Ferrimicrobium sp.: one gene and its partner. The main gene of each other region encodes a partner of the protein of the gene in region 2 in a complex. Links are inferred from orthologs where the notes say so. Each region holds a gene or a part of one and is shown on either strand. Other genes may lie near its edges.

Region 1 (16,831 bases), on a different replicon or contig from region 2:
GGCCCTCGCGGCACTCGACTTGAACGAGTTTGGGTACCGCCAACGACACGGCGATTGGTGAAGCCAGGAACGCCCAGGGGCGTTCTCATCTGCTTTCCCGACGATAAGTGACCGTGTACCCACCACGCTTACGGGGGTATCAAGGGGCATGAAAGGCGGGATCGCCCGCCTTGATCGAGTCGACACATTTGGCGCAATTGCAACTCCCTGTAGCATTATTTGCGAGTGCAACGACTGGCACTTGTTCCCCCAAGCATCTCCTATCGGCTCGCCAACGTCCTGCTAGAGTGCGATATTTTCGATCGCCGACACCATGACGGCCACAGCGTCACGTGCCTAATTGACAAGGTCGTAACAAAGCACTACGCTTTGGTCAGCGACCACGGATGTCGCAGCAGAGAACGAGCAGCGTTCCAGACCGCTTCTAAGGGGGAAGAATGGCCGACGATGGCGCAACAATTGAGGCACTGTTTTCTGAGGGGCGAAAATTCGAGCCGCCAGCACATCTGCGAGAGACGGCAGCGATCAACTCGCCTGCAATCTATCGCGAAGGCGAGGACTACGAGACCTACTGGGCCAACCAAGCCGAACGAGTGTTGTGGAGGCGACGGTGGGACCGAGTGCTTGATTGGTCGAATCCTCCCTTCGCACGGTGGTTTGACGGAGCCACCCTCAACATCACCGAGAGCTGTCTCGACCGGCATGCGGCCGCGACCCCCGATAAGGTGGCCTACTACTTTGAGGGAGAGGAGGGTGACACCAGGACCCTCACCTATGCCGACCTCTTAGCTGAGGTATCTCGGCTTGCCAACGGGTTGAGTTCGCTTGGGGTCACCAAGGGTGATCGTGTGGCGATCTACATGGGCATGATCCCGGAATTTCCGATCGCATTACTCGCTTGTGCGCGACTCGGCGCGATTCATTCAGTCGTCTTTGGCGGCTTCTCTCCGGAGGCACTCGCCGATCGCATCAACGATGCTCAAGCCAAGGTGCTCATCACCTGTGATCAGTCTCGGCGCAAAGGCCAACTCGTTGAACTCAAGGCTTTTGCCGATCGGGCACTTGAGAACGCTCCATCAGTCGAGCATGTCGTCGTCGTCGAGCGTACCGGCAACGATGTCGCCATGCAAGAGGGCCGAGATATCACCTATCGGGCACTGACCGAGAGCCAGCCCTCGGTCCGCGAAGCGACCGAAACCTCAAGCGAGGACCCGCTCTACATCCTCTATACCTCCGGTACCACGGGACGCCCGAAGGGCATCCTCCACACCACTGGAGGGTATCTCGTCGGTGTAGCAACTACGCATGCGCAGGTCTTTGACCTTCGACCCGACGACGTCTACTGGTGCACTGCTGACATCGGATGGGTCACCGGCCATAGCTATATCGTCTATGGACCCTTGGCCAACGGAGCAACGAGCGTCCTCTATGAAGGGGTACCCGACTATCCGGACAAGGACCGCTACTGGGCGATCATCGAAAAGTACCGGGTAACCCAGCTCTACACCGCCCCTACCTCAATCCGTACCTTCATGAAGTGGGGAACGGAGTTCCCCGACCGCCACAATATGGAGTCATTACGCATCATCGGCACCGTCGGAGAACCCATCAACCCAGAGGCATGGATGTGGTACCGGCGGGTCATTGGCGGAGATCGATGCCCGGTCGTGGATACTTGGTGGCAGACAGAGACAGGCAATATGATGATCTCTCCCCTACCGGCTATCACCGCCGCAAAGCCTGGATCAGCTACGATCCCCCTGCCTGGAATAGGTGCTGACATCGTCAATGAAGAGGGGGACTCGGTCCCACTGGGTGGCGGAGGCTACCTCGTATTGACCCACCCGTGGCCCGCCATGGCTCGCACGATCTTCGGAGACCCTGAGCGATTTGTCGATACGTATTGGTCACGGTTTTCAAACCCGAGCGCGGGGGTTTGGCGCTACTTTGCTGGCGACGGAGCCAAGCGTGACGAGGATGGCTACTACTGGCTCCTCGGGCGCGTCGATGATGTCATGAACGTCTCCGGCCACCGGATCTCGACACTCGAGGTGGAATCCGCACTCGTCGATCATCCATCGGTTGCTGAAGCAGCAGTCATTGGACGCAACGATCCTATCACCGGGCAGGCGATTGCGGCCTTTGTCACCCTTCGATCGGGAATCGTTGGGAGCGAAGCCCTCATACTTGAGCTCCGCGATCATGTTGCAGACAAGATCGGGAAAATAGCGCGGCCAGCTTCCATCGTCTTTACCGATGAGCTGCCAAAGACCCGCTCAGGAAAAATCATGCGGCGACTGCTCCGCGACATCTCCGAGCAACGAAAACTCGGCGACGTCACCACACTCGCCAACGCCGATGTCGTGCAAGAGATCGCTGATCGAGCACAGTCGATGAAGGCCTCGACTGAGGAGTAGCACCTCATCATCAGTCTCACCGCGCCAGGGGATGGGGGATTGCAGATGAAGACAACAAATTCGACCAGGACATATTGGTACCTTGCGGGTCATGATTGACGAACCCGTAAGGGCAATCTGTCACAAGGGCTAAGCGCCCATCGCCAACACCGATGGGTCCAAACAGGGGGGAAATGGACGAGCTAGTTCCACACACGCTACGCCAACAGCAGAGACAAGGCTTTCAACCACAAGGCCTTCAACCGCAACGACAGCACTCAGGTTTGCCCGTCGATGTGCGATCCCAACGACGGAACGCACTGCCCCAGGCAACCGTCGCGGGAGGCCCAAGCGACAGGCCGACCAACGCTCGAGAACCAGCGACTGGGGGGTGCCTATCGCAGTAGCCTTCGAAGACCACAGAGTCAGGACCTACAAGAATCTGATCATCTACACCAAGTCATCGTTCCTGTCGTACAGGAACACGTAAGTACCTTCTCATAGAAGAAAGGAACGTACATGTCAGCTAAGGAAACCTATGCGGATCCCGGACATTGGGCGGTTACCGCATTCTCGGCCACTTCATTGATGCTGGGTATTATTAATGCCCATCTCATCAATGGAACAGCCGTCGGCATTATCATCCCAACAGCCTTCATCTTCGGTGGCATTGTCCAGATCATCGCCGCCATCATCGAAATTGCGCGTGGCAGCACCTTTGGGGCAGTGGCCTTTGGATCATATGGTCCATTTTGGATCATCGTCGGCCTCTATCTACAGTTCTACGCCAAGACCGTAGCTCCGGCAAGCGTCGGCACTGCCTTTGCGCTCTTCCTGTGGATGTTCGCGATCATCTCCCTCTATCTCTTTATCGCATCGCTCAAGACCGACGTCGTCCTCGCGATCATCCTCTTCCTACTGGTGGTCACCTTCGTGCTTCTTGCCCTCGGACAAGGAATGAACTCGACAAGCCTGACGGAAGCCGGCGGTTGGGCAACCATCATCTTCGCTGTCCTCGGCTTCTACCATGCAGCCTCCGGCACGATCGCTTCGACCTGGGGGAAGGTACTGCTACCAATTGGACCACTCACACCAAAACCGATGGTCCCACCAGATCAGGACCCACACCATGTGATGTCACCAGTAGATCGCTGATCTACCAACCGTCAACAGAGAGAGACCCTAACCCCTCTCCCTGGTCCAACCAGTGGCCGACGTCCTTCATGGATGTCGGCCACTGGCGTTTGCAAGAGAGACAGCGAACCACATCAGCGCCGGTTCCCGATCAGGTCCGGCTCCACCGCTGCCGGGAACTATCAGAGTGTTCAACTGGACAGCGAGCGCACCAGCGTGGCGATCAGCGGCTCAAAGGGACCGCCCTTGAGTATCTGGTAGAGACGAGACGCGGTCTCGTGCGCAGCAGCGCGATCCGGCTCCCTCAGGCACACCGCGAGCTCTTCAAGCAGGTCTGGCACTGCCTCATAGACGGGGAGTTGATTCAGGCGACGTATCGCAACAGCACCTTGGCCGAGACCGGCGAAATCACCCGCGATCGCACAGCGCAAGGACCGGTCAAGTGCACTGATCACCTCGCGCTGTCGTTGACCGTCCATCTCGACCCCCTTATCCCGAACCGACGCTACCCGCATCTCGTTCGCGGATACGTCATCACTGTCAACGTAGCATCACCGTCAACGTAGCATCAAGGTAGCAAAATGACATACTTTGGATCTCGCAGCTCAATCAATGTGACTAGGAGATCGCAAAACTGCTCCTCGCTGCTCCACCGGAGCCGGTCAAGCAACATCCCCGGATCATCGAGCGTGACGCCAACCGATCGCGATAGCGCCTCAAGATTCTCAAGATCATTCCGGTCGGCCTGACCCGTTAACAGACCGAGCACTACCGAGATCCGCTCAGCAGGCTGACATTCGCCACGACCTACCTCATCGAGCACACCTCCAAGAGCGAGGGCGGTCTTCTTCGAGATCCTCACACCCATGGGAGGATCCGTCGACTAACTCGAAACGCGGAGGCCTAGATCATCAAGGAAAGCGATCATATCCTCGAAGGACAGCCCAAGAACGGCACCGATGATTTTGAGATCATCGGAACGTACGGTCATCACGCGACCGTTGAAATCCTGCCGTGAGACCTGGATCATCGACAGATAACGGCTGATGAGATCGCGTTCAGGTCCAATCATCGACGAAAGCCTGGCAAGGTCGATCGTACACTTGACCGATCCAGTAACCCGTGACCGTGCCACACCGGCACTTATCTGTCGTTCAAGCCCTGCTAAATCAATACGGCTCTGATCATCAGTCAACGAGGCCACCCGGTCCCGATTGCTGAGTGCGAAGAATTCTCGACCAGCGAGTTCTGGTGGCAATAGTTGATCGACACCGACATGGTAGAACTCCGCGAGACGCTGTAGTCGCGGTACTGAAATTGACCGCTCACCACGTTCATAGGCCCCGAGAACAGACGCCTTAAACTCTTTTTCAGAGATCGCCTCGACTGCTTGCAGCGAGTAACGCTGCTGCTTGCGTACGGATCGCAACCGCTTCCCTACTTCGCGTGCGTAGTCTCGCTCCGCCTGATCCATTGACACTCCTCGCTCCATCCCACAGAGGTCACGCGTTTACTCCGTGTAGCCGTATACTACCAGGGTTTATCGCAAATACATACCAGTGATGCCCGTAATGTCGCCAAAAGTATCGAACCTGCTACTGCTGCCGTCTCAATCCGCAAAATCGGTAGCCCAAGACTCACTCTTGGTATGGAATCAGGTGCAACAATCGCACCTGATTCGGGCCCAACCACCAGCGTGGTCACCCCCTTGGGCAAGGGGCCTCCAGCGGGATCGAGAATCGCCACTCCTTGTCCTGCTCTGGCAAAGTACTCATGCGCTGGAATCGGAGGATCAATCGCTGGCAGCCACAGACGCTCCGACTGCTGGGCTGCTTCACGAGCCACGCGCTCGAGGCGTTCCAGATGCGCTGGCGACAACTGGGCACCACCGCGCCGATCATGGACATCCGAGAGTAGATGGATACGATCAATACCCGTTTCGGTCAGTTTTTGCACCGCCCACGACAGGCGCTCACTTGAGGGCAAGAACATGGCAATCCCAATGTCGGGTTCCTCGCGGGGAACAATCGAGATATCCGAGAGCGGAACCAATCGCGCGTGGTCCTGAATCGCCTCAATCGCCACTGCACGGAACCGGCCATGACCGTCTCCAGCAAACAGGTGATCACCGTTGCGCAGGCGACGCACCGACACAAGGTGATGAGCGAGCTGCCGCGAAACGACGAGAGTCGAAAGATCGTCAACAATGATAAAAGGGTGGAGGCGCTCCATCCTCCGCTACGGCTTAAACGCCGACTTCAACTTCGAGAAGATACCATGCTCATGGTGACCGAGGACCTGTTCGCCACGCAACTCTGCGAGCTGACGAAGCAACCCCTCCTCCTCTTCGCTGAGCTCTTTTGGCATCTGCACATCCATCGCTACAATCAAGTCACCACGACCGCGACCTCGACCTGAGAGGACAGGAACTCCCTTGCCCTTGAGGTGCACCGTGGCCCCCGGCTGCGTACCTGGGGCGACCTCGATCGTCTCGGGTCCATCGAGGCTTTCGAAGTCCACCTGCGCACCGAGCGCCGCCTGCACGTAGGAGAGCGGTAGCTGCATCCACAGATCATTGCCCTGTCGTTCAAATCTCTGCGAGGGCGCGACGTTGACATGCACATAGAGACTCCCTGGCTGACCACCTCGCGGCGCAGCGGCACCCTTACCAGTGAGACGGAGCACAAGACCGTTATCAGCGCCTGGCGGCACCTCGATCGTGAAGTGACGTTCAAGGGTTTTGCGACCCTCACCACGGCAGTCAGGACAGAGATCGGTGATCACCTTGCCCTCACCATGACAGACGTCACAGGTCATGGTTGTCACCATCCGACCGAGGAATGACTGCGTCACCCGCTTGACTGAACCACTCCCCTGGCACTGAGCACAGACCGTTGGAGAGGTACCCACCTTCGCACCTGATCCACTACAGGTCGGGCACGTGGTCGGCATCTTTAAGGAGATCTCCTTCTGGCAGCCGAAGACGGCCTCCTCGAAGGCGAGATTGACCGCCGTCTCCATGTCCTCGCCACGGCGCGGACCTGGCGCCTCCTGGCCACCAAACCCTTGGCCAAAGACCGTCTGGAAGATATCGGTGAAGTTTGGTTGGAATGGGCCACCACCAAAGGGATCGCTGCCCGCCCCACCGGAGGAGCCATAGAGATCGTACTGGCGACGCTTCTCAGGATCGCTCAGCGTGTCGTAGGCCTCGGTTACAAGCTTGAAGCGGTTCTCGGCGTCCTTATCGCCGCCGTTCACATCCGGATGTAGCTGCCGAGCCAGCTTCCGATACGAACGCTTGATATCCTCGGCAGTTGCGCTGCGTGCAACGCCCAATACCTCGTAGTAGTCGACCACGTTCCTCCTTATCGCACCGCACGCGCGACTTGCGCACTCAGTGCCTCAACCGCCGCTAGTGCTCGCGAGTAATCCATCCGAGTAGGTCCAATCAATCCGATAGAGCCTACGAGTTCGCCATCGATCTCACAGGGTGCCACCACGAGCGAACACTCATTGAGTGCCTCAACTCCGCCTTCATCACCGATGCTGACCATGCTGCCGGTCTCGATCAACGTACGGATCAGGTCCACAACATGCACATCGTGTTCAAGCGTCTCAAGTACTCTCGCAACCTGATCGAGCTGTTCGAGAGCGGCAGCCGTCTTCGAAAGCTCACGTACGCGCAGTCCAACCTCTTCGCGTACCCGCAGTTCGCGTAGCGCTGCAGCTACTTCGCGGGTGACGGTGGTGACCAACGGTGCTTGGTCGTCCAACAGTGGGACCACACCAGCAGTACTCGCGTCCGGGCCGGAAACCGTGTCGAGGTCGATGAGTGCGCTCATGTCGGTACCCACCAACGTCGCCGACAGGCGCGCACTGACGTGACTCGCTACCTCGTCACTCACCTCAACGCTGGGGTGCACCGTCGTGCGTTCGACCGTGCCCTTGGACCCCACCACCACTACCAACAACGTATCTGGACCAAGGCAGAGCACCTGAATCGCCTTATAATCCTCCGTCGACACAGCCCACGTCGTCATCACTGCGGTGTAGTTGGTCTGCTGTGACAAGAAGGTCAGTGACCGCTCAAGCACATCCTCAAGTGCGCCCTTTGCCGTACGCAAAAAGTCAGCGACGTCATGTTCAATCTTGGCCAACTCAACAGGATCGAAACGCAGAAGCCGATCAACAAAATAACGATACCCACGGATCGAGGGGATACGTCCTGCGGAGACATGCGGTTGGGTTAAATAGCCCTCTCGTTCCAGATTGGCCATCTGGGAGCGTACCGATGCCGGTGACAGGTCGAGTTCAGCTGACTCCAGGACGTGCTGGGACCCCACTGGAGAAGCAGTACGAATGTACTCAACAATGACCGCGAGAAGAATCGCCTCTTTGCGTGCGCCTAGTGACTGATCAACCATAACCGAGAACCTGACCTCAACAAAATCTTTGACTACGCTATCCCACTGGATTACCCCACTAGGTGCTGTCGCACTCAGTGGCTTGTTCTATAGTCTAGCTTTCAACAGACCCGGGTTGGTTTTTTGCCCGTAACTGCACGAATCGGGCGCATCGGGCGCGCTACATCGCAAGGGTGGCCGCTTCTGTTACATTCCATTCTGTGCCGCATGCCACTCTGTGCCGTAGGCGAGGGAACATCGACACGTTACCGATACGCCGCGAAGCACTGACTAGAGAGGGTCGAACCAATAGAGCCGTGAACAGGCCCTACCACGGTCAGGTGGTTCATTCGACTCGGTGACCGAGAGGTTAACCCACTTGAGATCCCCAGCAACCGCCACCAAACAATGGCAATATGCCAGAACAGAAACGAGTCCAAGCAACGGAGCAAACCACTGACCGACACCGGACCATTCCGACACCGACAGGCTCGGCCCTAGGACGAATTCGATCCACGAAAGAACTGTCTCGCACCGCCACGACGATACCACCGTGGACCGGCCTCAACTCCCAATAGAGAAGCGGTAGCTGCTAATCCTTGGCGTGGGCCAACTGGGCCATGAGACGCGACTTACGGCGCGCCGCCTGATTCTTATGAATCACACCCTGAGATGCGGCCTTGTCGAGGCGCTTCAGTGCGAGGCGCACGGATGCATCATCCTGGGTGGTGACGGCATTCTTGACACGGGTCTTGAGCTCTGAACGCACTGCCTTGTTTCGCTCGCGCCGACGCTCATTCTGACCAATGCGCTTGATCTGACTCTTAATATTTGCCAAGGTTGACTCTCCCAGTTGCGTTCACCGCTTAAAAATCCGATCTCCCAGCATAGCATCAGGTCATGACTGGACGCGCCGTGGGCCTAAGCTTACCTGCGCATGCTGGACCAATCTCACATCCGTAACATCTCAATCATCGCCCATATCGATCATGGCAAATCGACCCTCTCTGATAGGATTCTGGAGCTCACCAAAGCCGTGGACCCTCGACTGATGCGCGAACAGTACCTCGACTCGATGGATATCGAGCGTGAGCGCGGCATCACCATCAAAGCACAGAACGCTAGCGTTGAGTGGGGGGGCCACCGGATCAATCTGATCGACACACCTGGGCACGTCGATTTTGGCTATGAGGTGAGTCGATCCCTTGCCGCCTGCGAAGGCGTCGTCTTGTTGGTGGACGCCTCTCAAGGCATCGAGGCCCAAACCCTAGCAAACTGCTATCTAGCCCTCGAACACGACCTCGAGATCGTGGCCGTACTCAACAAGATTGATCTCCCAGCCGCCGAACCCGATCTGTATGCCAGTGAGATCGAGAACGTGCTTGGTATCGATCGCACCAGTATTCTGCGCATCTCAGCCAAGACCGGTCAAGGTGTGGCCGAGCTCCTTGACGCCGTCATCGAACGGGTACCACCACCAACCGGGGATCGTGATGCCCCACTCCAGGCGCTCATCTTTGACTCGCTCTACGATCAATATCGAGGGGTCGTTAGCTCCCTCAGGGTCATGAACGGAGTGATTCGCTCCCACGACCGTGTCACCTTCATGCAAGCCCAGCGCAGCCACGACGTCGAGGAGATCGGGGCACGCCGTCCAGTCATGACACCGGTCGCTGAACTCGGTCCCGGCGAGGTCGGTTACCTGATCGCGGGGATCAAAGACGTTGGGGAGGCACGTTCGGGTGAGACGATCACCCAAGCGCATCGGCCAGCACAAGCCCCACTACCAGGCTATGAACACCCAAAGCCGATGGTGTTCTGTGGCCTCTACCCGATCGACGGTGACGAGTTTGAGGAGCTGAGGGACTCCCTTGACAAGCTCATGCTCAACGATGCCAGCTTCACTTTCGAACCGGAGACATCAGCCGCCCTTGGCTTCGGTTTCCGTTGCGGCTTTCTTGGACTCCTCCATATGGAGATCGTTCGTGAACGTCTGGAGCGCGAGTTCGGCCTCTCGTTAATCGCTACAACGCCAAGTGTGGGCTATCGCGTACTTGACACCAAGGGTGAGCTCCTCGAGGTCGCCAATCCATCCGCGATGCCAGCAGCGAACCTCATCACCGAGATCGCAGAACCCATGCTGAAGGTCAACATCATCACACCGGCCACGTACATCGGTACCATCATGGAACTTGCCCAGTCAAAACGGGGTGAGCTGGTAAAGATGGATTACCTCTCTCCCGAGCGGGTCGAGATCAACTATCGCCTGCCATTAGCGGAGATCGTGATCGACTTCTTCGATACGTTAAAGAGCAGAACAAAGGGATACGCCTCGCTCGACTACGAGCCCGATGGGTATCAGCCGGCCAACCTGACCAAACTCGATATCCTCATCGCTGGTGAACCAGTCGATGCGTTTTCTACCATCATCCACCGTGACAAAGCCTATGACTATGGGCGTCGGCTGGTTGCCAAACTGCGTGAACTCATTCCACGTCAGTCATTCGATGTTCCGATACAGGCCGCTATCGGCACCAAGGTCATCGCGCGAGAGACGGTCAAGGCCTATCGCAAAGACGTTATCGCCAAGTGCTATGGGGGTGATATCACCCGTAAACGCAAACTCCTTGAGAAACAGAAGGAGGGCAAGCGTCGTATGAAATCAGTCGGTCGCGTCGAGATCCCACAGGAGGCGTTCGTCTCCGCGCTCAGCATCGGAAGCTAGCGCATCGATCGTCGCTACCGATCCGGCCCGGCGCGCGATGACCACGGCCACCCACCACAACATCGCAAAGGCACTAGACTAGTGACGTGGTTTTTCCCAAATCCCAGCGCAGCCAGGCGAATTGCCAGGGTCGTTCGACACTGAGTCGTTCGACACTGACAAGCCGTATCGGAGTGACCGCCCTGGTATTAGTCTCCATTCTGCTTGCCCTGACAATAGGTAGCCTGTGGCTCGGGATACCGCTCGCCATCGCTGTGACGGTGTTCGTGATCAAAAAGCGCAGTTGCCTGTACCACCTACCACCGCCGCCCCCAAACGATTGACCCACGACAAGTAGCCCACCACCGCTCATTCGAACGCCTCCTGTGCTACGCCCCACAGGTAACGCACCAACACTGCATCACCCAAACATTTGGGTAGCACCATCTCTCGGAAGGCAACCACAGTCGCGGTAAAGCCTTCTCGCTTACCAGGCCACCGCTATCTGCGACTTCGCCGTAACTTTGGGCCACTCACCATCGTTTGGCGGGTCCTCACCCGCGAGCAGCATCATCGGCAAGACGGCCCCTGCCTGGCATCAACCCCGCCAAGAGGAGACAATGTAGTGCCGGTCGCCAACCGCCCAGATCTCCATAGGCTCACCAGTCGGCACGGTAGTGAAGAACCCGCATCAGGAGTATCCTCGTGCACGTCCCAGCGCTGAATTCGTCGGAAGCGGCATTGGTGGAGCGTGCAGAGCACGGTGCTCTGCATCCAAACCACACAACAGCCGAATGCTCGTCCAGGTCGCATTGCTAGCCCAATGCACGGCAAGGTAATGTGCACAAAGTAAAGGACCTTTGGCCCTGGCAACCATTTTGAAGACACACTATAATCAACTTATCGTGAGCGTAGACGCGGTAGTAAGGCTTATGGGATAGGAGTACAATCATGAAACTGACGAAAACGATTCTAGGACTAACAAGTGTTGCAGCATTGACAGCTGGCACTACAGCAGCGGCGACGATTCTTGGTTTTGGAGCCCAGGCTTATGCTAGTACTCCAAGCTTCACACTTACCTGTCCCGACATTCCGGTGGCTGGTACCGTTCCATTCACGGCAACCCTCGTAGGTACAGCTACTCCCAGTACCGCAAGCAAAGGTTCGACCGTCTCACTGAATGGACTTACCCTCGATGTAACCGTTCCAAAGAATTTGGTAGAGCTTGGAGTACAGTTCAAACTCAAGACACTTCCTCTTTCGTTCGTCATCCCGGTGGTGACAACAAGTGGATCGCCATCCACTATTGATGAGACCTTCGCCGGCAATCTCCCCATACCAGCAACCCCTGCGTCGGTCTCCATCTCGTTACCTGCATCACCATCGACTGCCACTACCACCGCCACCGCACCCGGAACCTTGGCCTTCTCCGTTCCAACAACCGGGGTGCAGTTCACTGTCGAAAACACCATTAAGAGTTCCTGCACCGTACCACAGGCCGAGACCATCGCTAGCACGACGGTGACCTCACCGAGTCCAACGACTCCACCGTCATCATCGAGCACCCCACCGTCATCAACGAGTACCCCCTCACCGACACGCTTGGTCACCGGACCTCCACAAGCCCCGGGCGGCTCACCCCTTCTGCCGATCGGCATAGGGGTGGCAAGCCTAGGCGTCGCAGGTTTGGTCGTCCTCCGAGCCAAGAGGGTCGTGGGGAGGGCAGACGCTCGGTCTGACTCCTAGCAGCACCAACGCTAGGGCTAAGCAATGACGAAGTCACTCTAGCTTCTGGGTCACTCCTGCCAACAGCGAGCGTCCTGCCATGCGCGGGACGCTGTGGTGATCGGCACGGACGCCTACTGAGGTCGAGAGCGGTCACTAGCCTGGGCTGGGATCGTGATCGTTTCGCAGCGTTTTACGCTCGATTAACGATGCCAAGCTGCTTGCAGTCAGTTGAGGTGCCGACCGTTGGTGCCCTCCTCCTCGCATACCCCGCCGAGCTCAGCCAGAACAACTCGAGCTCTTCAAACCTCGATGCGACCACGAGAGCGCACTGCTCACGCTCAATATATTGGAGTGCTTGGTCGCAAACCATCATCTCTTAAGACTACCCTGCCGCGTTGGCAGCATACACAATTGAACCCACATGATGGGAGCTCACCTCGAAACACAGGCCAGTCTATTACCACCTCTACCTAACAAGTAATTCCTCACCAGCGTACGACTACTGCTAACCTCATAGGTTGGATGTGCTAAGTACATGCCACTGCGGGGCTAATATTATGACCTAAACACACACATCAATAGCCTCATCAATTACAAGCTAACCATAGACAGTTCAGAAGCAGGCGAGACCCATTACTACTTGGCCCAAGACGAGTATCAATCTCGACTGAAACAAATATTTCTCGCGTATATGATTATATATTTGAAAGTATCCAGGTGTAGTATTATTTATATTCAGTGGATGATTGGAGATTTCTGTGAACGCAGGAGATACCGCATGGCTCTTGGCCAGTGCTGCGCTAGTGATGTTCATGACGGTGGGGCTAGCCTTCTTTTACGGAGGTCTAGAACCTCAACGAAACGTCCTACACATGTTAATGATGAACTTCTTTTCCATCTCCCTGGTGACCGTCTCATGGGTGAGCATAGGGTTTAGCCTCGCCTTCGGCCCTGACATGGGCCATGGCTTCATCGGCGATCTGCATTATGCCTTCTTGATGCACATGGGCGGAGTCTGGCCTGGCACGCATGTACCCAAGCTCGCCTTTATGGCGTTCCAGTTGATGTTTGCGATCATCACGCCAGCATTGGTCAGTGGTGCTATCGCTGGACGCGTGAAGTTCAGTTCTTGGGTCGCCTTCGTCCTCGCTTGGAGTATCGTCGTCTACCCTCTCCTTGCACACTGGCTTTTTGACTCAAGTGGTTGGCTTTATCGACTGGGCGCACGAGACTTCGCCGGTGGCGCGGTAGTACACGCGAGTGCTGGTACCGCCGCCCTGATCTTCGTCTTGATGTTAGGCCCAAGAATCAAGCAGTCCCGTGCGACCTATGCACCACATTCAGTCCCCTTGGTGCTCCTCGGTGCAGGTATCCTTTGGTTCGGCTGGTTTGGCTTTAATGCGGGGTCGGCTCTCGGCTCCGGCCAGCTTGCCGCAAACGCCTTCGTGGCCACTCAGCTGGCAGCAGCCAGTGCAAGTATTCTCTGGGCGTTCATGGAGCGAGCCGTTACCGGTCGGGTCACGGTCATCGGGATCGCCACCGGTGGCGTGGTAGGTCTCGCCACCATCACACCAGCGTCCGGCTTTGTAGGCCCAATGCCAGCGCTGCTCATCGGCGCCCTTGCAGGGGTCGTGAGCTTCTCGGCGGCTCGCCTCTTGCTGCGTTGGAAGCGATTCGATGACGCCTTTGGCGTAGTCGCGTGCCATGGAGTAGGTGGATCCTTCGGCATGCTGCTCGTTGGCATCTTTGCGGATTATCGCTCCAACCCCGCCGGTTTAGTAAGAACAAACGGCTCGCATATCAACGGATTGATCTTCGGGCACTGGGCCTCCCTCGGAGATCAGGCAATCGCTGTTATCGCTGTTATCGCGTTTACTGCTGTGGTAACGTTCGTCATACTGATCGTGATCAAGGCAGCGAACGGCCTTCGAGTCCCTGAGGTCGAGGAGGTTGGCGCAACCGGCTTGAACTCCCTGTTTGACCAGGTGGCCTATGAGTCTGAGCCCGCTCCTGCGAACAACTGACGATGTCATAAGATACTCGCAATCAAGGAGAGACCGAAGCCACCCTAGCGCCACTTCACCTCGGATGGAAAACCTTTCTACATGCCTACTGCAGACAGGTGTCTCAGGAAACGTTCGATATTAGAACGCACCAGGAGAGCATCCTAAAGGTGACCTCGGAGTAGAAGACTGACAAGCTATCGCAGCGGCCGACGCGATGCACCGTTCAGATCGCGATCTGTCGGCACCTCCCAGCTTGCCAACTCGCACCCAGGAAATCAACATCACTCATGCTCTCCGGCCGCCTGAAGTATGGTCAGAGCAACCATCCTGGCGCGGTCTTGGGTTGTCGCAAAACTGGAAAACAATGCAGGCTCCTCGCACTCGAACACACGTGAACAAGCGAGTGGTGAAGTCTATGACCATCATTAAAAAGCTGCATTGCGATCCTTGCGGACCGAACGCTCCTTCAAACCTTGATCGAACCACCGCGTCAAGAAAATGCGCTACGGCCCCAGAAGCAACAGTCAACATGCACCCGACAAGCACAAGTCGCAGGCCGCATTACCTCTGCCGAATCATCGCCATAAACTCTCAACGACTCCAAACAGACAGCGCGCCAACCAGGCACAATGAGTCCCGCTTGACAAAGTACACCCAATAGAGTTAGAGTTGCTCTAATTCCATCCTAGGGTTGTGTGCCGAGGGGATGAGGTCGTGGTGCTCCCGAGTGGGAGCACAGGGTTGGTGCCCCTCCCCTAGGACGGCCGAAACCATCCTAGGGTTGTGTGCCGAGGGGATGAGGTCTTTCATTGGGCCAGCACGCTCGTTCGTGCGCTATGGTGTTGAGCAACCGACTTGTCCTGTCGTCTCCAGCCATCGATGACCACCTGCAGTTCATTCACGCTGTTCATCACCTTGGTCATCAGTTCGTCGGTTCCACGGAGCGCACGCAATTCATTGACACTCCGAGCTACCGCAGCAGCCAACTCTGGTCGGATACCAATCGTGGCACCAACTTCCGAGGGAAGAATTTCGCCAGCCACGAGAACCGCCTTAGCCAACCCAGCCGCGTCAATATCGGGCCAAGTCGCCACACTCAGGTCGTGTACAAACCCGAAGAGACCATCGCCGTGACTCTTCATGGCACATTGCGCAACTACCCTCAACCCTCTCTGCACAACCAGAGCTTCGAGACGATCCAGCGAATGCCCAGGGTCAAATCCATAGGTCATGAGAACCGCTACCTGGGTCGCGGCACCAACGGGTAGCTGACCAACTAGCCTCTCCGTCGCCGGGCTCGCATGCTGCCCGCCGACGACCAGACCATCCACCCAAGTAGCCAGCACCAAAAGATCAAAATCTGCCACCATGTCCGAGCTAACCTGATCAACTGGAACCGCAACAATCTCATTCGTTACTGAACTCAACAGATCGGCAAGCCTCAACGCCAATGCTCGCGTCGTACCCCCGGGCGAGTCAATGCTGATGAGCACTCTCGGTGGACGTAGTCGCCCTACCACCGACGGGGCGAGCCTCGAGGAGCGATCCAACAGGCTCCTACCCAACTTACGTCCTTGGGCCATCGCCTCGACGACCGTCGAGGGTCCAATCAAGGAATCTCCAACCACGTAGATATGATCCTTCAAGGCTATCTGTGCCCGAGCCCGAGCATGTTCTCGGCCGACGGATAGATCACCGACGGCCATCCGTCGAGAGACATCATTGGCGAGACCGTTAAAGATGCCACTGGCCACCCAATGGCGATCCTTAATAATTGGAACCTCTTTGCGAACTGGCAGCGACGGAAACGTGGCTAATAGATCGGGTTCAATGCGATAACCGAGGGCTGCAACGACCTCATCTACCTCCATGACCCGGAAGACCTTATCCGTCACCTTGGGACGCTGTTGCCGATCTTCCTGTACCGTGGCCACCAAGGTCGCCGCGATACGACCATTCGCCAACGGTCGAAGACTGGCTACCGTCACCGAGAACAGGACTTCAACGCCCTCGTGTTCCGCCTCCCCAAGTTCATCCGGGCGGACAAGCGAGAACCGACGATCCATCCAGTCAACACAGGTCGCCGAGCCGCCAAGGCGACGGGTCATGCGAGCGACATCCATGGCGGTATTACCAGCACCTACGACGAGGACATTCTTTGGACCCGTCAGTTCCACAGGATCATCTGAGTGATCCATGATGGTATGGTAGGCGCGATCAAGAAAATCATTGGCCTCGGTCACGTGCACGTTCTCTTTACCTGCTGCGGTGATGGGCAACGGAGCGTTCGCACCTTGTGCGATGATAACCGCGTCGAATGAGCGCGTCAGATCCTCAAGAACCTCTAACGACACCCGCGTGTTGGGGACGACCTCGACGCCAAGGTCTTCGAGTTGCGAAGCTACGCGTGACACCACCGCATTAGGCAGGGTAAACTCGGGAATTCCAGAGCGCAACAGA
Region 2 (11,416 bases):
CGAAGATGAGCCGCCCTCCTGAGGGGATGATGCTGACGACGTTCGCAAAGATGAGGATCGACATACCTTGGCCAACCCCACGCTCGGTGATCGACTCCGCCATCCACATCACCAGCGCAGTGCCAGCGGTGAGGGTGAGCACAATAAAGAGCACCCTGGGAATGGTGAAATCGGGGATGAGATCAAGGGACTGCTGATTCCCCAGGATGACCCCGAGGCCGCTATGGAAGACAAAGGCCAACCCAGTCGCCTGCAACACCGCGAGCCCGATCGTGAGGTAACGTGTCGTCTGGGTGATCTTGCGCTCGCCCGCAGAGCCCTGATCACGCCACTCCGTCAGCTTGGGGATCACCCCGGTGAGCAACTGAATGATAATCGACGACGTGATATAGGGCATGATCCCGAGGCCAAAGAGAGCTGCCCTCGAGAGGGCACCACCGGAGAACAGGTCAAGAAACCCAAAGATGCCAGCACCTCGCGACTGCGTCACCAGCTCATGGATCGCCGAGTAACTCACCCCTGGGACCGGAATGTTGGACCCCAACTGGTAGATACCCACCATGAGAAGCGTGAAAAGGACCTTATTCCTAAGGTCCTTCACACGAAAAATATTAACAAAGTTCTGCAGCATCAGCTTACTAATCGCTCCTGGCTCACTACCGATTCATCAAGGCGTTACCCAACGAAGGGCGACGACCTGACTTATAGGGCAACGGTATCTCCGTGACGGATCCACCAGCTGATTCTATCAGCTCGCGAGCAGCCTTCGAGAATCCATGCGCCGAGACCTCAAGGGCAGCACTCAGCGCGCCACGCGCGCAGATCTTGACCAGCGCTCCCTTGCGGATCACGCCAGCAGCCTCAAGGGCCTCCGGCGAGATCGTCGTCACTCCCCGTTCGGAAAGAACGGCCAACTGGTCCAAGTTGACAACGGTGTAGGAGACACGAAAGGGATTATCGAACCCGCGCAGCTTCGGGATACGTTGCGTCAGGGGAAGCTGACCACCCTCGAAACCAACGGGGATCGTATCGCGCGCACCCTGTCCCTTGGTGCCACGACCCGCTGTCTTGCCACCCTTACCACCGATACCGCGCCCAACACGCCGCTTACGGGTCTTGGCACCCTCATTCGGGGCTAGTTCATGCAGATAAATCATTGAATCTCCTCGACCACTACCAAGTGACGTACGTTGCGCAACATACCGCGGATCTCGGGGCGGTCGGGAAGCACATGCTCTCTCCCAATACGACCGAGTCCGAGTGCACGCAGCGTCCCCTTATGGATCGGCTTGGAACCAATCAAGGAGCGCACTTGACGCACCCGCAGTTGCTTTTCACTCGTTACCTTAGCCATGTGACGCCTCCTGTTGACGCTTACGCTCTTCATACGAAGCGAGCATGCCCTTTGGAGCGATCTGATCCGGATACTTCCCGCGGGCCTTAGCGACCTGATCGGGACTCAGTAGGTGGGCCAGGCCATCCATCGTGGCGTGAGCAACGTTGATACCGTTGGAGGAGCCGAGCGACTTCGCAAGTACGTCGGTGATCCCTGCCATCTCTAAAATCTGACGCGCCGCCCCACCAGCAATCACGCCGGTACCTGGAGCCGCTGGCTTTAAGAGCACCCGCCCTGCGCCAGCCCGTCCAATGATTGGGTGAGGAATCGTTGTACCAGCGAGCGGCACGGAAATCAGCTTACGACGTGCCTCTTCGGTGCCCTTTTGTACGGCGATGCTCGCCTCTTTGGCCTTCCCATAACCGATGCCAACCCGTCCATTGCCATCACCCACGACCATCAACGCCGTGAAGGAGAATCTACGGCCACCCTTGACGACCTTTGATACTCGATTGACCTTGATGGTGCGATCTTCATACTGGCTTTCGGCCATCTAAAACTCCAGTCCCGCCTCGCGTGCGGCATCCGCAAGCGCAGCAACCCGACCGTGATACTGAAAACCACCACGATCAAAAACAACCTGTGTTACCCCGTGCGCGACTGCCCGCTCGGCGATGACCTTACCGACCTTGATCGCCGCTTCGCAGTTACCGGTCGAGCTGCCGGCAAAGTCGGCCTCAAGGGTGGAGGCAGCGACGAGAGTCACCCCTTGACTATCATCGATCAACTGTGCGAACATGTGCTTATTAGAACGGTACACCGCCAACCGTGGTCGCTCTGGCGAACCGACAACCTTACGACGCACCCGTTGGTGACGCCGCTTCTGCCGACTATGGGATTGGTCTATTGACATCGCTACCTACTTCCCAGCCTTTCCAACTTTGCGCACAACCTTCTCACCCTCGTACCGCACACCCTTACCCTTGTAGGGCTCCGGTTTGCGAATTTTCCGAATGTTGGCCGCAACTTGTCCGACCAGCTCCTTGTCAACCCCCTGCACCACCAGACGGGTCGGCGAGGGCGCCTCAAAACCAATGCCCTCAGGAGCCTTGACGATGACCGGATGAGAGAATCCGAGAGCAAGTTCAACCTCACCGGGCGAGCGCAACTGCGCACGATACCCAACGCCAACGATCTCGAGCTGTTTACGGTATCCCTCACTCACGCCAACCACCATATTGTTGACCAACGTCCGCGACAACCCGTGCATAGCCCGTGCCTGTCGCGAGTCATCGACTCGACCTACGTTCACCGTGCGCTCATCGAGTGCAACGGTGACCATCGGCGGCATCTCGCGCTCCAACGTCCCCTTCGGTCCGTCGACCTTGACCTTCGTACCCTCAACGGTGATCGTCACTCCATCGGGAAGAACGATAGGTTGCTTACCTATTCGTGACACTCTTTAACTCCTCTACCAGACATGACAGATGACTTCGCCACCGACACCAGCCTTGCGAGCGTCGCGATCAGTCATCAATCCGTGCGAGGTGGACAACACCGCCACGCCCATACCGCCAAAAACTCGCTGGATCGAAGCAGCCTGCGTATAGACACGAAGGCCAGGCTTGGAGACGCGGGTAATGCCATTGATAGCACTATCACGTCGCCGTGACCCTACGTAACGCAGCTGGATCTCGAGCACGGTCCCTGGGCCAGCTGCTGCTGGCGCAACGGCGAAAGAGTCGATATACCCCTCCTCTTGAAGGATGCGCGCCAACTCCGTCTTAATCTTTGAACCGGGCATACGGACTACCTCATGCCGGACCCGAGTCGCATTACGAATTCGAGTCAACATATCAGCGATTGGATCAGTCATACTCATGGCTAACCTCCTACCAACTGGCCTTCGTCACGCCAGGGATCTCCCCCAGGTGCGCCATCTCTCTCAGGCAGATCCTGCAGAGCCCAAACTTCCGGTAGACCGCATGGGGACGTCCACACCGCTGGCATCGCGTGTAGGCACGAACTCGATATTTGGGACGGCGATTGGACTTCGCAATCAGCGCTTTGGTTGCCATTTACAAACCTTCCTTCCGGAATGGGAAGCCAAAAGCAAGAAGCAAGGCTTTGCCCTGTGCATCCGACTCCGCTGTCGTGACAATAGTGATATCCATGCCACGGGTGGCATCAATCTTGTCGTAATCAATCTCTGGGAAAATCAGTTGTTCATTCACCCCAAAGGAGTAGTTGCCATGACCATCGAAGGAACGCGGGTTCAACCCCCGGAAGTCGCGGATCCTAGGAATCGCTATGGCGACCAACCGGTCGAAGAACTCCCACATCCGGTCACCCCGCAACGTCACCATCGCGCCGATCGGCATGCCCTCGCGTAGTTTGAAAGCGGCAATCGACTTCCGGGCGCGACGAGTTGCCGGTTTTTGTCCGGTAATCGTCTCTAGGTCGCGAATGGCTCCCTCGAGGAGCGACTGCTGCTGAGTAGCCCGGCCAACCCCCATGTTGACGACAATTTTGTCGAGGGTAGGAACTTGGTGAACGTTGCCAACGCCCAAGGTCTCGAACAGCTGAGCTCGTATCTCCTGGTCATATCGGACCTTGAGTCGAGGTCTCGGTGTTACGGTAGTCGTCATAGCGCCGTCCTGCACTTCCTGCATACGCGAAACCGCTTGCCAAACTCATCAACATCCATACTGATGCGGGTTGGACCACACGACGAACAGATCACCGCCACATTGGAGGCATCGATCGGCAAGGACTTTTCGATGATCCCACCCGGAGTGGTAGCGTCGCGAGCCTTGGTATGGCGTTGCACCACGTGAACCCCCTCGACCAGCACCTTACGCTCCTGAGGGAACGCCTTCAAAACCTGACCCTCAGAGCCGCGGTCTTTACCAGAGAGCACGCGTACCCTATCTCCACTCTTCAATCGCATTACAACACCTCCGGTGCCAAAGAAACGATACGCATGAACCGCTTATCGCGGAGCTCACGACCGACGGGGCCGAAGATACGCGTACCACGAGGCTGCATCTGATCGTTGATCAAGACCGCAGCATTATCATCGAACCGTATGTAGCTTCCATCCGCGCGGCGAGACTCCTTACGGGTGCGCACCACCACACACTTGACAACATCCCCACGCTTGACACCTGCTCCTGGCAACGCATCCTTGACCGTGGCGATAAACACATCACCAATACCGGCATACCGACGACGGCTACCGCCGAGGACTCGAATGCACAGTACCTCTCGAGCACCGGAATTATCCGCCACTCGTAGACGACTCTCCTGCTGGATCATCTTGCACGCTCCACTACTCGGACCAACCTCCAACGCTTGAGCTTCGACAGAGGCCGGGTCTCTTCGATCTCAACAGTATCCCCCACATGGGCATCATTATTCACATCATGTGCATACAGCCGTTTGGTCTTGGAGATCGTACGCATGTAGCGTGGGTGGCGCACCCGCTGGTTCACGAGCACCACAATGGTTTGATCCATCGCCTCTGAGGCCACTACGCCCTCGCGAACTTTACGTTGCGGGCGCTCTTCGTGCGACTCGCTCATCACTTTCCTCCTCGGGCGACGATCCGTCGCTCACTCAAAACGGTCTCGATACGCGCAAGCTCCTTGCGCAGTGCACCGAGTTTTGCGGTATCGGTGCCCTGTGCGGAGGCAATAGCAAAGCGATGCCGAAAGAGTTCTTCCTTCGTCTCGCCAAGCTTAACTAACAACTCGTCATCGAGCATTTCTCGATACTCAATCGCCTTTGTCATCGCGTTCCACCAATCGACTCCACGCCCTCTTTGATAACAAAACGCGCCTTAATCGGGAGCTTTTGGATCGCTCGCTCCATCGCCTCGCGTCCGAGTTCCTCACTCACTCCATCGAGTTCGAAGAGGATCTTGCCAGGGCGAACAACCGCCACCCAAAACTCTGGATTACCTTTACCCGAACCCATGCGCGTCTCAGCCGGTTTCTTCGTGACCGGCTTATCCGGAAAGACGCGAATCCAGACCTTTCCACCACGGCGTACGTGGCGGGTCATCGCAACACGAGCAGCCTCAATCTGGCGAGCCGTGATCCAACCAGGCTCAAGCGCCTGAATACCGTAGCGCCCAAAGCTGACCTCGGTTCCTCCCTTGGCCTTGCCGGTCAGTCGACCGCGATGGGTCTTGCGGTGTTTCACCTTGCGGGGCATCAGCATCGACTAATCCACCTCCTTCTTGAAATGCGGAGCCTCATGCCCCTCATCCTTGGTGCGGCGTTCGATGTCTTCCTCTTCAGCCAAGAGACGTTCGAGCTCCTCTGGCACAACTGGCTCCTCCAACAACGCCGTCGGGGCAGAGACCAACTCCTCGACCACTGTCTCCTCGGCAGCGCGCCGTCGTCCACCACCCGCGGTGATAATCCGTCGAGGACGGTCGGGAAGACTGGGACGAGCTGCACTCGCCACTGCCACCTGGTACGGGACGATATCCCCACGGTAGATCCATACCTTCACACCGACCGTGCCGGAGTTGGTATGCGCCTCTCGTAAGCCATAATCGATATCCGCACGCAAGGTATGTCGTGGGACCCGGCCTTCGCGGTGGGTCTCACGGCGAGCCATCTCAGAGCCGCCGAGGCGACCCGAACATTGCACCGTTACACCCTTGCCGCCTTCTTTCATCACGATCTGAATCGACCGTTTCATGGCCCGGCGGAAGCTCACTCGACGGGATATCTGGTCCGCGATGCTCTGAGCGACGAGGGTCGCATCGAGCTCAGGATTACGTACCTCCTCGACATTGAGCTGTACTCGTGGATAACTCGTTAACTTCTCAAGCGCCTTGCGGAGACGATCGACCTCCGAACCCTTCTTTCCGATGACGATGCCAGGCCGAGCCGTGTGGATATCGACCTTTAGACGATCGCGCGTACGTTCGATATCGATCCGAGAGACCGCCGCCGTCGCGAGCTCGCGCTGCAGCCAAGACCGGATCTTGTAATCCTCGATGACCCACTTTTGATAGTCCTTGTCGGCGTACCAACGCGACTTCCAATCAGTGGTGACACCCAGACGAAACCCATACGGGTGTATCTTTTGACCCATTACGAGTCCTCCTGTCCTACTGCTGGCGTCTCATCATCGCCGGCCACTGTCTCAGCACCAACCACTGCGTCCGTCTCCGATTCGTCGGTCGGATTACTCGCGCTGGCTTCAACCACGTTCGCTTCAACGACCAGTTCCTCTGCCCTGTCCTCGGTTGCAACCTCTCCGTTGACCTGGGGAGCCTCTGCCGTGCCTTCGAGAACGGAGTTGTCAACCATCTCCGTGCTAGCGTCGGCGAACGATCCTTCATCGACCTCGCCGGTGGCGGCGTCGACCGCCTTCGGAGTCCTCGCACTCGCCTCGCTGGCGTTGTTCGTCCCCCGGGAGGAAGCTACTCGTTGGGCACGACGGGCGCTCTGCCGTCCAGAGTTCTTTGCTGCCTCTACTCGTCGCATCGACAACGGCATCTCTTCTACCACGATCGTGATGTGGCAGCTGCGCTTGCGCACCCGCGTCGCTCGGCCTCGCGCACGAGGACGAAACCGCTTGATGGTGGGACCCTCATCAGCGAACGCTGCAGCGACAAACACCTCATCGGCTCCCAAACCGTAACGCACCGTCGCATTCGCGACAGCAGATGCCAACAACTTCCCGACGACTTCGCTTGCCTCACGATTGACTAAGGACAGGGCGCGAATCGCTTCTACGGCCGACTTGCCGCGAATGAGATCGAGAACCTGCCGAGCCTTCGTAGGACTCATCCGAAAATACCGAAGCACTGCGCGTGCTTGATTCGCCTCCAACGTCTCGGCCACTATCGTCTCCTCGCCGTCTTCTCTTGGCCGGCGTGATACCGGAATGTCCGCGTCGGCGCGAACTCACCCAGTTTGTGTCCCACCATTGACTCAGTGACATAGACCGGAACATGCTTGCGTCCGTCATGAACAGCAATGGTGTGCCCTACCATGTCAGGGATAATCGTTGATCGGCGCGACCATGTCTTGATCACGCGCTTTTCGTTCTTCTCGTTGAGATCATCCACTTTCTTCAAGAGATGATCATCGACGAAGGGACCCTTCTTTAAACTTCTTGGCATCTACTATCTCCTGGCTCCGCGACCGCGACGTCGTCGAATAATTAACTGATCCGAATCTCGATGCGCTCGACGGGTACGACCTTCTGGCTTACCCCAAGGAGAGACCGGATGCCGACCACCTGAAGTCTTCCCTTCACCACCACCAAGCGGGTGGTCAACGGGGTTCATCGCTACGCCACGCGTCTGTGGTCGGATACCCTTCCAACGATTACGGCCCGCCTTGCCGATCGAGAGCAACTCGTACTCGGCGTTGCCGACCTCACCGATGGTGGCACGGGCATCAGCCGGTACTCGTCGCATCTCAGTGGACGGGAGACGCAGGGTTGCATAGACTTCATCGCGCCCAACCAGCTGCACACTCATGCCAGCACTGCGCGCTATTTTACCGCCCTGTCCAGGGCGGAGCTCAACGTTGTGTACCACCGACCCGACGGGAATAGCCCGCAACGGGAGCGCATTGCCAACGGTGATATCCGCACCAATCCCCGATTGGACCTTGTCACCAACCTTGAGTCCGCGGGGGGCGAGGATGTATCGCTTCTCGCCGTCATGATAGTGCAACAATGCAATACGAGCGTTGCGGTTCGGGTCGTACTCAATAGCAGCAACCGTCGCTGGCACGCCGTCCTTGGTCCGCTTGAAGTCGATCAACCGATACTGCTGCTTGTGACCGCCACCCCGGTGCCGGGCCGTCTTGCGACCCTTGGCGTTGCGCCCACCCGTGCTCGCCTTCGGCTGCAAGAGGGACTTCTCTGGGGCCTTCTTCGTGATCTCATCAAACGTCGAGACGGACTGAAATCGCCGTCCCGCGCTCGTTGGTTTACGCCTACGAATCGCCATGACTACCTACCTCTGCAACAACTCGATAGCAAAACCCTCGCGAAGTGTCACGTAGGCGATTTTGGTATCGGGACGAAAACTAACCTTGCCGGTGCGACGGTTCCGCGTCGACTTACCCTTGCGATTCAGGGTGTTGACCTTAGCAACCTTGACCTCGAAGAGCTTCTCGACTGCCTTGCGGACATCGATCTTGGTCGCATCCGTATCTACCTCAAAGGTGTACACACCGGTATCCATCAGCTGATAGCTCTTTTCGGAGACCAACGGCCGCCGCAACACCTGATAACGATCCCCAGCGTGCATTACTCACTCTCCTTGTCACCAAGACGTTCAACGATGCCCGCCAAACCCGCCTCCGTGAACAACACCACATCGCTCGTGAGAACCGTGCGTGTCAGCAGGGAAGATGGCGTAGCAATCATGAGATCTGGCAGATTGCGGAAACTACGAACGATGCCGTCCTCGTTTGGCAATGCAACCAGCGATACATTCTTTCCCGCAAGACCGGCGCCCTGAACGATCGCAACGGCCCCTTTGGTTGAGGGGACCGGTACGGCTCCTCGCAACACATAGATTGCCGCCCCGCGAGCCCGGTCGGAGAGCGCCTGCTTCAACGCGGCCCGAACCATCTTCTTGGGTGTCGCCTGCGCATAGCTGCGTGGACGGGGTCCATGAACAATACCACCACCGGTGAATTGCGGTGCGCGGGTCGAACCCTGCCTCGCATTGCCTGTACCCTTCTGTCGGAAGGGCTTGGCTCCACCGCCAGAGACCTCGGCTCGTGTTTTCGTCGAATGGGTACCCCGTCGACGATTCGCCTCCTCGGCTACGACCACCTGGTGCAGCAAGCCGATGTTGGTGGGAATATCAAAGATCCCATCAGCGAGTTCAACCTCGCCCTCGATGGCTCCGGTAATGCTGACGACTCGTGCCTGTAGCGTCATAGTCGCTTCCCACCTTTCACCGTATCGCGGATGACGACCATCGCCCCGCGAGGACCGGGGACCGCACCCTTGATCAGCAGCAATTGACGGTCCGGCTCGGACCGCACAACCTCGAGATTCAAAATCGTCGTGCGCTCGCTACCGTACTGTCCCGCCATACGAGTACCTTTAAAGACGCGTGCCGGCGTCGCACAAGCCCCAATCGAGCCCGGGGCACGATGCTTTTTGTGGTTACCGTGGCTAGCTCCCTGGCCCTTGAAGTTATGCCGCTTCATGCCACCCGAAAAACCATGTCCCCGGCTAGTGCCGATCACATCAACATGATCACCTGAGCTGATCGCAGAGGCGTCGATTTGCGAACCGACGCTCATCCCTTCGGAACCCTCAAGGCGAAACTCCATGATTCTGCGTCCCGGCTCCACACCCCTGGAGGTGAACTGCCCGAGCACCGGTTTGGTTAAGCGCGAAGGCTGTACCACCCCGACCGCTACCTGCAAAGCCTCATACCCATCGCGCTCGACCGTCTTGCGGCGCAGGACCCTCGCAGGAAGGACGCGAATCACGGTGACCGGGACCACGCGATCGTTGTCGACCCAGATTTGGGTCATGCCGATTTTCTCGCCAACCACTGTTTTACTAGCCATGAATTCCTTCAATCTTTGCAACGGCACGTACGCTTAGCAGCGCATTGGTGCCAAAAGGTCAGAACTGCCGGAGGGTCCCATGAAGGCACAACCGGACACAAAATGACCAACTAATACTACTCTGTCAGCACCCACGACCGGGCCTCCAACAGGGTTATTTACACGTTTTGTATTTTGATCTCGATGTCGACCCCTGCCGGCAACTCCAATCGCTTAAGCGCATCTACCGTTTTTGCAGAATGATCAACGATATCAAGCAACCGCTTATGGACGCGCATCTCAAAATGCTCACGGGAATCCTTGTACTTATGCGGCGAGCGGATCACCGTATATCGATGGATATCCGTCGGCAACGGCACGGGACCGACAACCTTGCCCTGGGTACGCGTGACTGTGTCCACGATTCGACGAGTCGACGCCTCCAAAATTTCATGATCAAAACCCTTGATTCTGATTCTGATCCGCTGCTTTTCGCTCATTTCTCTCCGTCTCTGTGCCGACACCAGGCCAACACCTCACCAAACACAGGGAATGGCCCGGAGCGCACTCCGGGCCATTCACCAGCGAACTACTTAATAATCTTCACGACACGACCAGCGCCAACGGTTCGGCCACCCTCACGGATAGCAAATCGAAGGCCCTCATCCATCGCAATAGGCTTTCCGAGTTCCACTTTGATGGTGAGATTATCACCTGGCATCGCCATCTCGGTACCCTCAGGCAGCATGATACTTCCCGTAACGTCGGTCGTCCTGAAGTAGAACTGCGGGCGATAGTGATTGAAGAACGGCTTGTGTCGTCCTCCCTCGTCTTTGGACAGAACGTAGACGTTCGCCTCGAACTCCGTGTGCGGAGTGATGCTTCCTGGCTTGCAGACCACCTGACCGCGCTCGACATCGGTTCGCTTGACACCACGGAGCAAGACACCGACGTTGTCGCCGGCCATGCCCTCGCCAAGCTCTTTGTTGAACATCTCGACGCCAGTCACGACCGTCTTCTGCGTGGGGCGAAGACCAACAATCTCGACCTCCTCAGAGACCTTGACTTTACCAGCCTCGACCTTACCCGTTACCACAGTTCCACGACCGGGAATTGTCAAAACATCCTCGATCGGCATAAGGAAGGGGCGATCAAGCGGACGCTCAGGCACGGGGATGTACTCATCGACCGCGTCCATCAGCTCGATGATCTTGTCCTGATACTCCTTGTCGCCCTCAAGAGCCTTCAAGGCCGAGACACGAATGATCGGAGTATCGTCACCGGGGAACTCATACTCGTTCAGCAGTTCGCGAACCTCGAGTTCAACGAGATCCAAGAGCTCCTCATCGTCGACCATGTCGGCCTTGTTGAGCGCCACGACAATATAGGGGACACCGACCTGGCGAGCGAGCAACACATGCTCACGCGTCTGGGGCATCGGACCATCGGTTGCCGCCACCACCAAAATTGCACCATCGACCTGAGCGGCACCCGTGATCATATTCTTGATATAGTCCGCGTGTCC

Evidence for each region.
Region 1: rpsJ (region 2) and rpsT share a complex: the UniProt entries of both Bacillus subtilis proteins name them as parts of the 30S ribosomal subunit. The link is inferred for Ferrimicrobium sp. from one-to-one orthologs.

What each region holds. Positions count from the first base shown.
Region 1 is NZ_DAHXOI010000010.1:46,457-63,287, reverse strand. The notes cover bases 7,149-10,078. They hold rpsT (30S ribosomal protein S20), read right to left. Parts: upstream 8,772-10,078; coding sequence 8,526-8,771; downstream 7,149-8,525. Other genes in these bases: lepA (translation elongation factor 4), read left to right, coding at 8,871-10,078; hrcA (heat-inducible transcriptional repressor HrcA), read right to left, coding at 7,149-7,954. Also shown: M7Q83_RS08335 (tyrosine-protein phosphatase), read left to right, coding at 1-61; acs (acetate--CoA ligase), read left to right, coding at 438-2,417; M7Q83_RS08325 (acetate uptake transporter), read left to right, coding at 2,916-3,551; M7Q83_RS08320 (hypothetical protein), read right to left, coding at 3,722-4,009; M7Q83_RS08315 (hypothetical protein), read right to left, coding at 4,099-4,398; M7Q83_RS08310 (transcriptional regulator), read right to left, coding at 4,414-5,004; M7Q83_RS08305 (RsmE family RNA methyltransferase), read right to left, coding at 5,061-5,762; molecular chaperone DnaJ, read right to left, coding at 5,769-6,887; more of hrcA, read right to left, coding at 6,896-7,148; more of lepA, read left to right, coding at 10,079-10,658; M7Q83_RS08280 (hypothetical protein), read right to left, coding at 11,687-12,247; M7Q83_RS08275 (ammonium transporter), read left to right, coding at 13,124-14,389; M7Q83_RS08270 (FAD-dependent oxidoreductase), read right to left, coding at 15,178-16,831. UniProt on the Bacillus subtilis protein: Binds directly to 16S ribosomal RNA.
Region 2 is NZ_DAHXOI010000008.1:54,371-65,786, reverse strand. The notes cover bases 8,732-11,416. They hold rpsJ (30S ribosomal protein S10), read right to left. Parts: upstream 10,392-11,416; coding sequence 10,071-10,391; downstream 8,732-10,070. Other genes in these bases: tuf (elongation factor Tu), read right to left, coding at 10,481-11,416; rplC (50S ribosomal protein L3), read right to left, coding at 9,265-9,912; rplD (50S ribosomal protein L4), read right to left, coding at 8,732-9,268. Outside these bases: preprotein translocase subunit SecY, read right to left, coding at 1-631; rplO (50S ribosomal protein L15), read right to left, coding at 657-1,157; rpmD (50S ribosomal protein L30), read right to left, coding at 1,154-1,354; rpsE (30S ribosomal protein S5), read right to left, coding at 1,347-1,889; rplR (50S ribosomal protein L18), read right to left, coding at 1,890-2,249; rplF (50S ribosomal protein L6), read right to left, coding at 2,256-2,795; rpsH (30S ribosomal protein S8), read right to left, coding at 2,808-3,218; M7Q83_RS07255 (type Z 30S ribosomal protein S14), read right to left, coding at 3,229-3,414; rplE (50S ribosomal protein L5), read right to left, coding at 3,415-3,984; rplX (50S ribosomal protein L24), read right to left, coding at 3,981-4,286; rplN (50S ribosomal protein L14), read right to left, coding at 4,286-4,654; rpsQ (30S ribosomal protein S17), read right to left, coding at 4,651-4,920; rpmC (50S ribosomal protein L29), read right to left, coding at 4,920-5,129; rplP (50S ribosomal protein L16), read right to left, coding at 5,126-5,560; rpsC (30S ribosomal protein S3), read right to left, coding at 5,564-6,448; rplV (50S ribosomal protein L22), read right to left, coding at 6,448-7,203; and 5 more genes. UniProt on the Bacillus subtilis protein: Involved in the binding of tRNA to the ribosomes.